3 regions of the Leucobacter sp. BZR 635 genome follow, and region 3 is predicted to be linked to each of the others. Evidence: predicted binding sites of a transcription regulator. Region 3 holds the regulator's gene; each other region holds the start of a gene.
The links. Region 3 encodes LexA, which represses DNA repair genes until DNA is damaged. Its sites were predicted from a motif close to TCGAACANNTGTTCGA; they were not measured.

Region 1 (3,269 bases), on a different contig from region 3:
GATCTGCTCGTGCAGATGGGCTACAAGGAGATCGAGGTCGGCTTCCCGTCCGCGAGCCAGACAGACTTCGACTTCGTGCGTCAGCTCATTGAAGAGGACGCGATCCCCGACGACGTGACGATCCAGGTCCTCACCCAGGCGCGCGAGCACCTCATCACGCGCACCTATGAGTCGCTCATCGGCGCGAAGCAGGCGATCGTGCACCTCTACAACTCAACGTCGATCCTGCAGCGCGACGTTGTCTTCCGGTCTGACCGCGAGGGCATTAAGCAGATGGCTATTGACGGCGCGAAGCTCTGCAAGGCCGCCGAGCCGATCGCCGCCGGCACCGAAATCTTCTACGAATACTCGCCCGAGTCGTACACCGGCACCGAGCTTGAGTATGCCGTCGAGGTCTGCAATGCAGTGCTCGAGGTATTCGAGCCGACGCCCGAGCGCAAGGTCATCATCAACCTGCCCTCGACCGTCGAAATGGCGACGCCCAACGTCTACGCCGACTCCATCGAGTGGATGGGGCGTCACCTCAACCACCGCGAGAACATCATCATCTCGCTGCACCCGCACAACGACCGCGGAACAGCGGTCGCAGCCGCCGAGCTCGGCTACATGGCAGGTGCAGACCGCATCGAAGGCTGCCTCTTCGGCAACGGCGAGCGCACCGGAAACGTCGACCTCGTCGCCCTCGGCATCAACATGTTCACGCAGGGCATCGATCCGATGATCGACTTCTCGCGCCTCGACGAGGTGCGCCGCACCGCCGAGTACTGCAACCAGCTGCGGGTGCCCGAGCGCAGCCCGTGGGCTGGCGACCTCGTCTACACCGCTTTCTCCGGATCGCACCAGGACGCGATCAAGAAGGGCTTCGAGCGGATGCAGGCCGACGCCGACGCCGCGGGCGTCTCGATCGACGACGTCGAATGGGCGGTTCCGTACCTGCCGGTCGACCCGAAGGATCTCGGTCGCTCGTATGAGGCCGTGATTCGCGTGAACTCGCAGTCAGGCAAGGGTGGCGTGGCCTACCTCTTGAAGACCGACCACTCGCTGGATCTGCCGCGCCGGCTGCAGATCGAGTTCAGCGCGGTCGTGCAGGGCGTCACCGATTCCGAGGGTGGTGAAGTCTCGAGCGAGGCAATCTGGAGCATCTTCCAGGACGAGTACCTCCCGTCGGCTGGCACCGATGGTGTCGAGCGCTGGGGCCGCTACGAGCTCTTCCGCACCTCGAGCGTGAGCGCCGGCGACGGCGTCACCGAGCTCACCGTCGACTACCGCGACGGCGACCAGCAGCGCGAGGAGACCTCAACGGGTAACGGCCCGGTCGACGCCTTCATCAACAACCTCAATGCCTCGGGCCACTCGGTCACGCTGTTCGACTTCGTCGAGCATGCGATGAGCGAGGGCGGCGACGCCGTCGCCGCGGCCTACGTCGATCTCGAGGTTGACGGGCAGCGCCTCTGGGGCGTCGGGATCGACCCCGACACCAGCCGCGCGACGCTCAAGGCGATCGTCTCGGCAGTCAACCGTTCGGTGCGCAACGGCGCCGCGGACAGGGAGCCGGCTGCTGCGGCGGTGTAGCGCCTGACGCCCGAGCGGGTGTGCATGCGGGGCGGGGTCAGCGGTGTGCCGCTGGCCCCGCTCTCGCGTTTCTGCCCGGAGCCCATGCCCGGAGCCCATGCCCATGCCCGACTCCTGGTCAGTGCGCGCCACTGAGCAGTCGGAAATCGCCGGAATCCGGGCGTAATCGTGGCGCGAACTGACCCCGAGTCGCCTCAGCGGGTCGGGGAGGCGGGCCGCGCGCCCCGGGCGGGGGATCCGGACGCGGCGACCAACGCTGTTCGCACATATGTTCGAAGGTGCGGTGTGGCGCGGCGAGGAAATCGAGCCGCCAGCCCTATGCTTGGCGTGTGATTGCTTCGTTACGCGGTGAGGTGTTGGCCTCAGGGGCCGGCTGGGTTGTGCTGGGTGTCGGCGGCGTCGGCATGCGGGTGGAAGTCCCGAGCGGGCGCATGTCCCAGGCGGCACCGGGGGAGCAGCTCTTCCTGCACACCTCCCTGATCGTGCGCGAGGATTCGCTGACGCTGTACGGCTTTGCGACGGAGGCCGAGCTTACGCTGTTCGGGATCCTCATCGGTGTCTCTGGCGTTGGCCCGCGCTCAGGCCTGGGCGTACTCTCTGAGCTCTCGCCGAGCGAGGTCGTGCGCGCAGTCGCCGCCGAAGACGAGAAGCCGTTCAAGAAGGTCTCGGGCATCGGCCCGAAGACGGCCAAGCTCATCACCGTCTCGCTTGCCGGGAAACTCAAGGCGATCGAGCTGCACGACCTTGATGAGGCGCCCGCCGCGATTGCCCCAGATGACGCGCTCACCGAGGGCGTAACCGAGGGGCTGCAGGGTCTTGGCTACGGCGAACACGAGGCCAGGCAAGCCGTGCTTGACGCGCGGGACGCGGGGGCTGAGATGGAGAATGCGCAGTTGCTTCGTGCCGCACTCACCCTGTTGCAGCGGGGCCGGCGATGAGCCCGGCGCTGAGCGGCGAACTGTCGCCGCAGGCGACCGCCACCGAGGTGAGCTACGAGGGCGCGCTGCGTCCAGGCTCGCTCGCGGAGTTCGTCGGCCAGGAGAAGGTGCGCGAGCAGCTCGGGCTGCTGCTCGGTGCGGCGCAGATCGAGTCGCGCACCCCAGACCATATTCTGCTTGCGGGTCCTCCCGGCCTCGGCAAGACCACCCTGTCGATGATCGTCGCGACCGAGCTGGGGGTGCCGCTGCAGCAGACGTCGGGCCCCGCGATCCAGCACGCAGGCGACCTGGCCGCTGTGCTCTCCGCGCTGACCCCGGGCGAGGTGCTCTTCATCGATGAGATTCACCGCATGGCAAGAAGCGCCGAAGAGATGCTCTACCTCGCGATGGAAGACTTCAAGGTCGACATTATGGTCGGCAAGGGTGCGGGCGCGACCTCGATCCCACTCGAGCTCTCGCCGTTCACGCTCGTTGGCGCGACGACGCGAGCCGGGCTCCTCCCGAACCCGCTCCGCGATCGCTTCGGGTTCACCGCGCACCTCGAGTACTACGCCACCGGCGAGCTCGAGGGGGTTCTCACGCGCGCAGCGGGGCTGCTCGACTTCCCGCTGGATCACGCCGGCGTCGTCGAGATCGCCGGCCGCTCGCGGGGCACCCCGCGTATCGCGAACAGGCTGCTGCGCCGCGTCCGCGACTACACGCTCGTGCACGCCAGCCAGCCGGACTCGCGTTCGGTGCGCGCGGCGCTCGCGCTCTATG
Region 2 (3,269 bases), on a different contig from region 3:
CTGGGTCTGGGTCTGGGTCTGGGTCTGGGTCTGGGTCTGGGTCGGCAATGGCGTAGCGGCCCTGAGCCCGTTTGGCCCCGCGCGACCCTCCGCAATTCCTCCCTGCCCCGATTAATCTAGACCGACCCTTGCGAGGGCCAAACACGGGGCGGAATAGATAACACGGGGCGCTGGAGTTGACGAGCAACGCCGCGCTGACTCCCCTGAGCCCGCTCGGCTGCCGCGGGCGCTTCGCGCCCTTGCCAGGCACTCAGGCGGGCCCGGGCAGAACCCCTCCCGCAGCTCCCACTGACGGACACACCCTGCGGCCGAGGGGCCTCACGGGAGCTCCCGCTGCGGATGCACACGCCCCTGGCACTGACTGACCTGGTTACCCCTTTATCGCGAAGAGCCGCCTGAACCGCGGGCGCGATGCCTGCGCACGGCCGCCCGGTTCGCGCAGCGCACCGAGCAGAACCGCTGCCGACCGTTGCGGGTGACGTCGACGATCACGTTCGTGCAGGGCTCCGCTGCGCAGCGCCCAAGCCGCGTCACGCCACGGGTCGTGAGGTGCAGGGCAGTCCCGACCGGGATCACCGATCCCAGCACCTCGGGCAGCGACTGCCGGTCGTCACGATAGTGCAGATGCCAGCCCTCATCGTCGTGGTTCACGAGCTGCGGGAACGCTGCCGCATCGCGCATCTGCCGGTTCAGGATCTCAGATCGCAGCTCGGGAGTCGCCGCGTCCACAACACGCAGCCACTCGTCGATGACCGCGCGGGTGCCGACGAGGTCATCCACCTGCGCAAGGAAGGTCATCGTCATGCCGAAATCGCGCGTGCGCGCCTCGATTCCGTCGCGATCCTCGGGCCAATCGTTCGCAAGCGAGGCGGCGAGCAGCACCGCGTACGTTCCGTAAGGGTTGAGATGCATAAGGGCATTACATCACGCTAGAACCATGAACGTACACACCCAGCCAAAACTCATGCCGCTCCGCCCCGCGCAATCGCGGGTCGCGCAGCCGGGCAGCGCGCAAGAGGGGCTCGCACTTCCGGCGGCCGCGCACCCGCGCGCTGCGCTCCCAGCGCCAGAACACCGCCACGACTGGCGAACAGACTCCAGCCACAACACCGCGGAGGGTGTGGTCCGTTACGCTCGCTGCCACGGCTGCGCCGCCCACCGAGTTGAGCTGCAACCGTTCACGGGCGTTGCAACACCGATCAGCCGGGAGATTGGCCCCGCGGGCGGTCACCCGGGTGCGGGCGGCGGGCGCTCAGCCTAGCTGTCGCTGGGCCCTGCAGACGTTGCCTGCAGTCACCTAGTTCAGGCGATCCTCCCAGAAGGCGCGCAGCTGACGGCTCTTCGCGAACACGATCTCGTCCCACTCTTCGTCGGTCGTCGAGCTATCGGCAAAATCAGACGGAATCTTGAAGATCTGCAGCGAGACGCCCAGGCGCTCGCACAGGCTCGCGTAGGCGTAGCCCTCCATGTCGACGAGCTGAGCGCCGAGGCCCGCGATGTGGGTGCGCTGGGCGTCATCCTTCACGAACTGGTCGCCGGTCGCCATTGTCGCCGTCTCCTCGAGCAGCACCTCACCGGCCGGCGCAATCGTCGGCGACGGCAGCGAGAAGTCGTGCTGCACCAAACCCGTCACCTGGTAGACGGTGTCGAGCGATAGCCGATCCGCCCCCTCACCAACGACACCCGCGGTCCCGAGCACGATCACGCGATCAATGCTGCCCTCGCGCAGCGCCGCCGCGAGTGACACCGCAGCGTTCACCTTGCCGACGCCCGTCACCAGGTGTGGCACGCCTTCGAAGGCCGATGCCTCGTCACTGTGCGCGAAGACCAATAGGGGGTGTCGCTCGCTCATTCCGCTCCTCTTGTTACCGTGCGTAAATACCAAGACTAGCGTTTTTCGAAGACTTGTTCTAAGATAAATGGCAGAGCTTGCAAGCGACCGCGATTTCGTCCAGTGCAGGGCCAGTCTTCATTCCAGCGAAGTGCGCAGCAGCTCTCACCGATCCAGATGGATCCAACGCCTCACCTGAGGCCGAGTACGCATTGTGTCTGCACACAGCACAGCGTGCTGATTGCCGCTACGCATCGAGAAGATCGCGCAGCTTTGAAAGGACTACCCAAATGCATACCAAGAACATCACCCCAATTCGTCCCGCGCCGCGTACCCCGTACCACTCGCTCGGGGCAGACGCGACGATGCGCATCCCCGAGTGGGCGCAGCACCGCTCCGTCTACCGCAGCGCTGGTCGCACGCTCTACGTCGTCGAGACCGATACTCTCGCTGACGCACGCCGCGACCTCGTCCAGCTCGACAATGCTGGCTGGAACGTCTCGGTTGAGAAGTCCGGCCCGGCAGCGCGCATCGCGCTCAGCCGCGCCGCGTAACCGCGCCGCTTCATTTCCCGCAGCCCCGTCGGGCCGCCAGTCGTCGACTGGCTGGCCCGGCGGGGCTTTGCGCTGCGCTGCGCCGGTCTGCCCGTCCGCCCGCCTGCTCGCCTGCCCGGCTGCCCGCCTGCCTGCCCGCCCCATTTAATCCATTCCGACCCGTTCTCGGCCTCCGCAAGGGTCGGTCCAGATTAATAGGGTCGGTGAGGATTGCGGGCATGCGGCCCGGCACCAGCACCAGCACCAGCACCAGCACCCACACTCGACCGCGTGCCCGTGTAGCCGCGCGTCACATAGCGGGCCACCGCCAGCCCCCGGAGCTACACTGGCCGCATGAGTGACGTAGAACTTGCCACAGTCGAGAGTTTCGCGCTGGATCACACGAAGGTCCTCGCCCCCTACGTGCGCCTCATCGGCGTCGAGCACGGGCCCAAGGGCGACGCGATCTCAAACTTCGATATCAGGCTCGTGCAGCCCAACGAGGGCGAGATCCCGACAGCTGGGCTCCACACCATCGAACACACGATCGCCGCACTGCTGCGCACCCGCTTCGACGGCCTCATCGACATCTCGCCGTTCGGCTGCCGCACCGGCTTCCACATGATTGTGTGGGGCAAGCCTTCACCAGCCGAGGTCGCCGAAGCAATCAAGTCATCACTCACCGACCTGGTCGAGCGCATCGAATGGGCTGACGTCCCAGGCACAACGATCGAGAGCTGCGGCAACTACCGCGACCACAGCCTCCACTCTGCGAAGGAGTGGTCGAAGCAGGTACTTGCCCAGGGCATCAGCGTCGACGCGTTCGACCGCAGCGTCATCGTCTAGCCGCGCGGCTAGCCGACGAGCCGCGCCCGCACCTCGCGGGCTCGCGCGCGCACCGCGTC
Region 3 (3,269 bases):
GCAGGCCCTCGCTTTGTACGAGCGCTTGGACCGCTTGGTAATCCGGGCCGGAGCGGGCGCGCGTCTTGATCCACTCAGGCTTGCGCTCGATGGGGGTCTCGGCGTTCTTCGCCTCGACCCGAAGCAGCCGGCGCTCCTCTGGCTCCGGGCGCGTGCCGGTCGAGGGCAGAATCTGGACGGTCATACTGAGAGCCTTTCGAGCACGGGAACGAGGTGGGTGCGCAGTGCGGGCGCTGCGTCGGCCGGGGTGATGGTCTCGCCCGTCTTGGCGCTGAGCGTGGTGACGCCGGCGTCGCTGATGCCGCAGGGCACGAAGCTGTGAAAGGGGGCGAGATCGTTGCTGCAGTTCAGCGAGATACCGTGGGTGACGATGCGCCGGCTCACGTGGATCCCGATTTGCGCGAGCTTTGCCGCGGGGCTTCCCTGCGGGGATCCTGCTGGCGGGTCTGTCCAGACCCCGGTGCGCCCGGGAACGCGGTAGCCGACGACGCCAAGATTCTGGATCGTGGCAATCAGCGCATCTTCGAGCGCGTGAACGAGGTTGACTCCGCCGAGCCCGTCAGCGAGCCGGATCACGGGGTATGCCACGAGCTGGCCGGGGCCGTGCCAGGTGACCTTTCCGCCGCGGTTCACCGGGACGACGGGAGTGCCGTCACTCGGGTACTCATGTGGCTCCGCCCGTCGGCCAGCGGTGTAGACCGGCTCGTGCTCGAGGAGGAGCACGGTGCCGTGATCAAGGTCGGCTGCCAGTCTTGCGGCAGCCTCCCGCTGGAGTATGAGCCCACGCTCGTAGGAGACGAGGCTTGGGGAGAGCCCGACAGTCTCGAACCGTGGGGTGGGTTTTGGGGGCGTGTCGCTTAGGGGAGGCGGCGGAACTTCGGCGATGGGAAGCATGCGGCCATGTTAGTTGGACTCAGTTCAATAAAGCAATGCGGGTGCGGTTGGGGTGCCCGGTGCCCGGTGCCCGGTGCCCGGGGGCTCGGGGCTGGTGGCAAGCAGGGTGTAAGCCCAAAGTCTCGAGGTGGGATGCCCGGGCGTACCCTCTGCCCGGCGCCCTCATCGCGCCTGGCGTCCTTTCCGCCCCGATTAATTCAGACCGACTCTTGCGAGGGCCAAACGCGGGTCGGAGTGGATTAAACGGGGGCTGCAGGGTGCGCGCGGCGCGTTTCTGGAAGTGCCTGCTGCGCGTGCGTGCGTCGCGCTGCATGTTGATCGCTGAGCTCAATGCCCGCGATCGTTGAGCGCTGCAACCGTCGAGCGCCGCAATCGTCGAGCGCCGCAATCGTCGAGCGCCGCTGGCGGATCGCGGCCGCGTGACACAGCAAAACGCTCCAGCCCCGATCTGAATCCGGGCTGGAGCGTGCAGGAAAGCCGCTGGGCTAGACCGAGCGGAAGACCGCGACGACCTTGCCGAGCACCTCTGCGTGGTCGCCGAGGATCGGCTCGAACGCGCTGTTGCGCGGCAGCAGCCAGGTGTGGCCGTCGCGGCGGCGGAAGACCTTGACGGTCGCTTCGCCGTCGAGCATGGCCGCGACGATGTCGCCATTTGCCGCCTCGCGCTGCTGGCGCACGACAACAAAGTCGCCGTCGCAGATGGCCGCATCGATCATCGAGTCGCCTACCACCTTCAGCATGAAGAGCTGCCCATCGCCGACGAGCTGCCGGGGGAGCGGGACGATCTCCTCAACCTGCTGGTCGGCGGTGATCGGGACGCCCGCCGCGATCTGGCCGACGAGTGGCACGTAAGCCGTCTCCTGGGCCTGGGTCGTGGGTGAGTCCGCAAGCGCGCTGCTCGTGACCGCGAGCTCGACGAGGATCTCGAGAGCACGCGGGCGGTTCGGGTCGCGGCGAATGTATCCGCCGAGCTCGAGCCGGCTGAGCTGGTGGGTAACGCTCGAGAGTGAGGAGAGGCCCACAGCGTCGCCGATCTCGCGCATGCTCGGTGGGTAGCCGCGAGACTCTACGGAGCGGGCAATGAATTCGAGGATCGCCTGCTGCTTCTCAGTCAGTGGCTTCCGCGGTGCTGCGCTCAGGTCGCTCATCGCTTGTCCTCTCAGTAGTGCGGTCAATCTCGGCGGGTGGTGAGCGGAGTGGATCCGCATGTTTCCGCGAGTTGCCGTGAATGTCAGAGGTCACTGATTGGGTGAACTCACTGTTCGAAACCCTAGCCCGGATATTCGAGGCGAGGCAAACATTCGTTCGAGTGTCGCAGCAAATCTCGCGATATTCATTCGAATACTGCGGTTGCGGTTTCTTTCATTCGAAGATATATTCGAAAGAGATGTTCGAGTGTTCGAGTTGGTTCGAATACTCTCGAGAGAGGAACTCCTCATGACTGCTACAGCGAATGTCGTCCCATTCCGTTTGAACGCCCCGGTGAGCCCGCGCATTGCCGCGTCGGGATCACGCCCGCAGGGCGAACCCACTGCTCAGGTCAGTTCGGGGCAGCCCCGGCTTCGGCTCACGCGTCGTGGCCGGGTGGTCTTTGGCTCTCTCGCAACCGTCTTGGTTGCTGCTGCACTCGGCGTAGCTGCTGCGTTCGCAGCCCCAGGGGCAATTGCCAACAGCGCGGAGAGCACGCAGGCCTTCCCCTATGTCTTCGTGCAGGCCGGCGACTCGGTATGGAGCATCGCCTCCGAGCTTGAGCCGACGGGCGACCCCCGTGAGGTGGTCTCTGAGATCGTCCGCCTCAACCAGATGCAGGCGTCCGACCTGCAGGCAGGCGATTCGATCGCTGTGCCCATGCGGTTTGAAGGCAATGACCTCACCTTCGTCCCCTCCGGGCGATAGCGCCGTCCCTCCGGGCGATAGCGCGCGGTCGGTGACCCTGTGCGCGGTGTTGGGATGCGGGCGAGCTGACCGGTTAGCCTCGCGGCCCCGGCTGGTCTTGCGGCCCCGGCCGATCTGGCTGTCCCTGCCGCTCTGCCCCCCCCCGAAGACTTTGGACGCCCCTGCCGCTTTGGACCCTCGGAGGCTCTGGACCCCCGGAGGCTCTGTCTCAGCAGGCGCTCCGCCCGCCCGATGTTCGGCGGTCTCTCGGGGTGAGTGACGCTGGTCAGCACAGTCAGCAAAGATCGTTAGGCTCGAAGGTATGCCGAAGCCGATTGAAGCTCTCGACCGACCGTCCCTCGAACGCCGATACCGGCGGATGCGTCTCGCGACCGTGATACTTGCCGGTGTCTCGCTGCTGCTCGTAGCAGCGCTCGGCAGCCAGGGGCTGCAGGGACGCGGGGCCGCGAAGCCCGACTCGAGCGCCTCGCAGGGCGAAA

Region 1: the regulator LexA is predicted to act here: its motif matches at 1,833-1,848, upstream of ruvA (Holliday junction branch migration protein RuvA).
Region 2: the regulator LexA is predicted to act here: its motif matches at 1,898-1,913, upstream of ACI1US_RS02990 (phosphorylase family protein).

The regions. Positions count from the first base shown of each region.
Region 1 covers NZ_JBLUNZ020000042.1:118,988-122,256, reverse strand. Annotated here, with positions in the region: gene leuA (2-isopropylmalate synthase) at 1-1,572, shown strand, start outside; gene ruvA (Holliday junction branch migration protein RuvA) at 1,902-2,510, shown strand; gene ruvB (Holliday junction branch migration DNA helicase RuvB) at 2,507-3,269, shown strand, end outside.
Region 2 covers NZ_JBLUNZ020000018.1:47,979-51,247, forward strand. Annotated here, with positions in the region: gene ACI1US_RS02975 (AI-2E family transporter) at 1-56, shown strand, start outside; gene ACI1US_RS02980 (CGNR zinc finger domain-containing protein) at 379-912, opposite strand; gene ACI1US_RS02985 (hypothetical protein) at 938-1,261, shown strand; gene ACI1US_RS02990 (phosphorylase family protein) at 1,298-1,852, opposite strand; gene ACI1US_RS02995 (hypothetical protein) at 2,122-2,385, shown strand; gene ACI1US_RS03000 (S-ribosylhomocysteine lyase) at 2,719-3,210, shown strand; gene ACI1US_RS03005 (amidohydrolase family protein) at 3,219-3,269, opposite strand, start outside.
Region 3 covers NZ_JBLUNZ020000004.1:97,697-100,965, forward strand. Annotated here, with positions in the region: gene lipA (lipoyl synthase) at 1-184, opposite strand, end outside; gene lipB (lipoyl(octanoyl) transferase LipB) at 181-894, opposite strand; gene lexA (transcriptional repressor LexA) at 1,380-2,042, opposite strand; gene ACI1US_RS00650 (LysM peptidoglycan-binding domain-containing protein) at 2,332-2,790, shown strand; gene ACI1US_RS00655 (DsbA family protein) at 3,092-3,269, shown strand, end outside.